2 regions of the Mycobacterium gallinarum genome follow, and region 1 is predicted to be linked to the other one. Evidence: predicted binding sites of a transcription regulator. Region 1 holds the regulator's gene; the other holds the start of a gene.
What was found. Region 1 encodes LexA, which represses DNA repair genes until DNA is damaged. Its sites were predicted from a motif close to CGAACANNTGTTCG; they were not measured.
Positions count from the first base shown of each region.

Region 2: a site for LexA is predicted at 1,320-1,333, ahead of G6N42_RS17070 (HNH endonuclease signature motif containing protein). Genes of this name have one in related genera too.

Region 1 covers NZ_AP022601.1:902,588-905,045, reverse strand. Annotated here, with positions in the region: gene G6N42_RS04455 (LysM peptidoglycan-binding domain-containing protein) at 7-456, opposite strand; gene lexA (transcriptional repressor LexA) at 665-1,366, shown strand; gene G6N42_RS04445 (LGFP repeat-containing protein) at 1,363-2,458, opposite strand, start outside.
Region 2 covers NZ_AP022601.1:3,508,456-3,510,913, reverse strand. Annotated here, with positions in the region: gene G6N42_RS17075 (DUF4032 domain-containing protein) at 1-1,209, shown strand, start outside; gene G6N42_RS17070 (HNH endonuclease signature motif containing protein) at 1,338-2,458, shown strand, end outside.

The sequences.
Region 1 (2,458 bases):
ACACCGTCAGCTGATCGGTGCGATCAGAGTCTGGCCGGCATGAATCGCCACAGTGTCGAGATGGTTGAGTTCGCGGATCCGGTCGACAACGCTTCCCACCGGCGCGTCGGGCGCCACTCGGCCCGCCACCTGCTGCAGCGTTTCGCCCGTCTGCACCTGAACCACCGCGAGCCGGTCGGGCACCGGGGCCGATTCGCCGACGACACCGCCGAACTGTGCCACCAGCCCGAGCCACACCGTGATGCCTGCGGCGACCATCGCCAACAGGACCGTCGTGACCGGGGTGATGGGCCGGCGCCGGCGCGGAGCGCGCGATACGAGGACACCGGAGCTGCGGTATCGCATCGGGGCGCCGCCGGGCCGCCGTGACGGTGGCCGCCGCCGTGCACCCGCGGGCCGGATACCCGGCCTGACCACAGGTGTTGCCTGGATTTCCCGCGTCTCGAGAATCGTCATCTTCCTGCCTTCCGGTCCAAGGTCGTTCGCTCTTGTGTTCGAACATACTCGCTCAGGTGTTCGATTAATAGAACATGTGATCGAACTGTTGCCAAACGATAGCGGCGCCCACTGACACGTTCGGCCGGCCGGATCTGGCACTCGCAGCCATCCGACACGCCTCGAACACATGTTTGATTAATCGGCTGTCACGGGCTACATTCGCGCCATGGACTCCAGCAGCGATACCCCGGGTGGCACAGACGGCACCGGCGGGCGAGGTGGGCTCGACACGGGTCTGACCGAGCGTCAACGCACCATTCTCGACGTGATCCGCGCCTCGGTGACCAGTCGCGGCTATCCCCCGAGCATCAGGGAGATCGGCGACGCGGTCGGACTGACGTCGACGTCGTCGGTGGCGCATCAACTCCGCACGTTGGAGCGCAAGGGCTATCTACGCCGCGACCCCAACCGTCCGCGCGCCGTGGACGTCCGAGGCGCCGACAATGCGCCACCGGTCGTCGCCACGGACGTCGCGGGCTCCGACGCCCTGCCGGAACCGACCTTCGTACCGGTGCTGGGCCGCATCGCCGCAGGCGGCCCGATCCTGGCCGAAGAGGCCGTCGAGGATGTCTTCCCGCTTCCGAAGGAATTGGTCGGCGAGGGCTCGCTGTTCCTGCTGAAGGTGGTCGGCGACTCCATGGTCGACGCGGCGATCTGTGACGGCGACTGGGTGGTCGTGCGTCAACAGAACGTTGCGGACAACGGCGATATCGTCGCCGCGATGATCGACGGTGAGGCGACGGTGAAGACGTTCAAGCGCACGCGCGGTCAGGTGTGGCTGATGCCGCACAACCCGGCGTTCGATCCGATTCCCGGCAACGACGCCGTCGTGCTGGGCAAGGTCGTGACGGTGATCCGCAAGATCTAGCGGGCCTCGCCGTCGGTGACGAAGCCGTTCACGCGCGCGAGTTCCTCACTGGCAAACCAGATTTCGGCACTGGCATCGTCGTACGCAGGACTGCCGGGCGCCCAATACACACCAGTCTTGGTATTCGCCTTGACGGGGTAGCCCTCCGGCGCCTCGTTCGGGTCGTCGAGTGGCACCAGGAAGGCGACGCGCTGCGTTGGCGGCTCGTCGTCGACATCGATGCGAGCATGGCGTCCGGTATCGATGAGGGGGTCGCGCTTGACCGCGGCGGCCGCCGCCGCGGCGGCAAGCGCCGCTTCGGCGGTCTGAATACGAGTCGGTGCCGTATCGACGGTGTCCGGGTCGTCGTCGTCATCGTCGGGCTCGTCATCGCGGGCCGGCGGCTCGTCGTTGTCGTTGGCGTCCGCGACGTCGTGCGAGGTCTCCTCAACGCTCGATGCCGACGAGGGCGCACCCCAAAGGTCTTCCTCCTCGTGCACGACCTCCGGTGGCATGTCCTCGCCCCGGCGCGGCAGTGTGCCCAATCCCCCGCCTGCGTAGCGATCGCCGAACATCGCCGCGGCGTACTCGTCGTCGGTAGTCACCCGATCCGAAGCGGCCGCGGTGCTGTACGCGGCATCGGCGTCGCCGCTGAATCGGACGTCTTGCATCGCAAGAGATTCGTCGGACGCAAAGGGATCGGCCTTGTTGCGGCGTCGCAGCGCGATCGCGAGCACGACGGCTCCGATCACTGCCACCAACGGTACGAGCGCCAGCAGCCACCACACGTTCGGTTTCAACCACTTGTTGGTGTCGTTGGAATCTGACGCCTGGGGGCTGCCCGGCGCCTCGGCCGCCGGCTGCTGGCCCGGCACCTCGAGGCCGGCCAATTCGGCGGCCAGATTGGCCGGTTCGGTGCTGAAGGTGTTTTTCGCTCGGTCCCACGAGATGACGCCACCGGTGAAGCGCTGCGTGACGACGTCGCCGGCCTCCGTCTGGTCGGCCATCGGCGCACCCAGCTCGCCCTTGGCCCCGCCGAGCCGGTCCCAGGCTGCCGCCATCGCACCCCGCACGATCACCGCACCGTGATCAGGCGTCCAGAAGATGACCGGC
Region 2 (2,458 bases), 2.6 Mb from region 1:
CTCCCGTGGGACCGGCCACTCCACGACTGGACGGTTCCCGACGTCCCGTTGCGCGACATCGCGGTGGGGCCCAGCCGTCACCTGGTGAAGTTCGTCGACGCCGATGGTGCGCTGTGGGCGGTCAAGGACATGCCGCCGCGGATCGCGGCCAAGGAGTACGACGTCCTGCGGCGGCTCGAGGAGATGGGCCTGCCCGCGGTGCGTCCCGCCGGTGTGGTGGTGCAGCCCGAATTCGACACCGCGATCCTGGTCACCCGCTACCTCGAAGGGTCTTGGCAATATCGCCGGCTGTTCATGCGGCTGCCGCCGGACCAACCGAAACACCGTGCGCGGCTGCTGGACGGAATGGCCGGCCTTCTGGTGGAACTGCACCGGCACGGTGTGTTCTGGGGTGACTGCTCGCTGGCGAACACATTGTTCTCCCGCGACGGTCAGCTGCTGCAGGCGTGGCTGGTCGACGCGGAAACCTCGGAAGTACACCCGAGTTTGAGTCGGGGGCAACGCGAGCACGACCTCGACATCATGGTCGAGAACGTCGCGATGGGAATGGTCGACCTGGCCGAGCGGCTTGGACAGACGGCACTGGAGGACGTGCTGATCTCCGAGGTTCAGGACACCAGGGCTCGCTACGACATGCTGTGGGACGCGTTGCACGCCGAGCCCGTCTTCGGGTTCACCGATCGTTACCGCGTCGAGGGGACGGTGCGGAAACTGAACGACCTCGGCTTCGCGGTCGACGAAGTGTCGCTGCAGCCGATCGAGGCGGGCAAGCTCAAACTCCGTGTCGCCGTGGGTGATCGGCGCTACCACGCGCAGCGTCTGCAGGAGCTCGCGGGACTCGATGTGGGCGAGGGTCAGGCCCAGATCTTGCTTGGCGATCTGCTCGCGTATCAGGCGCAGTTGTGCCGAGAGGCGGGCCACGACGTCGACGAGCGCACCGCGGCGAGGTTGTGGGTGATCGAAGTGTTGACCCCGTACGAGAGGCTGGCCCACGACGTCGTCGGCAACAAGGGCACCCCGATCCAGGCGTACTGCGATCTGCTCGAAGTCCGCTGGCTGCTGAGCGAGCGGGCGGGTCACGATGTGGGTACGAACGCGGCGCTCGCCGCGCTGCACGGGGACGTGATCCCCACTGACTCGGCGGCGAAGGTGGCTGTCGCCGAGACGCCGACGGAGCCGTTCGAGGTGCTGGCGATGGACGACGACTGAGCGACAATCGAGCGACATTCGAGCGACAATGTCGCTCGAATTCGACTGCACGACAACGCTTTAGGTTCTTAGAGGTCTCTTCGGATTTCTTCTAGAGTTTCCTTAGAGTTCGAACGTATGTTCGAGTCATGAGTGCGGAGGCGGTGCGGGAAGCGATCGCCGCCCTGCGTGCCGCGCACGATCATGTGGCCGCGCTGCCCATCGACGTGCTGACCAAGTCCGAACTGGTTGCTGCTCTTGATGAACTGGAAACGCTGTCGTGTCAGTTGCCGACCCAGGCCCACCGGATGTTGGCCCGCTTGCAGATCGAGGCGACGGCCAAGGAGATGGGCGCCAAGTCCTGGCGTCAGGTGTTGGCGACGCGATGGCGCCTCTCGACGTCGGAGGCGGGGCGTCGCCTCGATGAGGCGGCGCTGTTGGGACCGCGCCGCGCGTTGACCGGAGAGCCGCTGGATCCGGTGCTGCCGTGTGTTGCGCTCGCGCAGGCGCGCGGAATGATCAACGGCGAGCATGTCGAGGTGCTGCGGAAGGCGATGGACCGCATCCCGCCTGCGATCGACACCCTGACCCGCGCGCAGATCGAAGTCGATCTGGTCGGCCACGCGGTCGGATTGGGACCCAAGGAACTCAGGGATCAGGCCGAGCGCACCCTGTTCCTGCTGGACCAGGACGGCCCCGAACCCGACGATGCCGAACGCGCACGCCGCCGCGGCGTGTCAAAGGGGCCGCAGGGTTCGGACAAGATGACCCCGTTGAAAGGCAATCTCACCCCGGAGTTGGCGGCCACGCTGGAGGCGATCCACGCCAAGTGGGCCGCGCCGGGAATGTGCAATCCCGATGATGAGAGCCCCTGCATCTCGGGCACTGCGAGCCAAGCCCAGATCGACAACGATCATCGGACGCTTGCACAGCGTCAGCACGACGCGCTGCTGGCGGTCGGGCGCAGCGTGCTGGCCAGCGGGGTGCTGGGACAGCACAACGGGTTGCCGACCTCGATCATCATCCGCACCACCCTGCAGGACTTGGAGAGCCGCGCCGGGGTCGGCGTCAGCGGCGGCGGCACGGTGGTGCCGATCGGCGATGTGATCCGCATGGCCGCGCACGCGAATCAGTTTCTGGCGGTGTTCGACGAGGCGACTGGTTCGGCGTTGGATCTGTTTCGGGCTCGGCGGGTGGCGTCCCCGGCGCAGCGGCTGATGCTGATCGCCCGCGACGGGGGGTGCACGAAACCGGGGTGCACCGTCCCGGC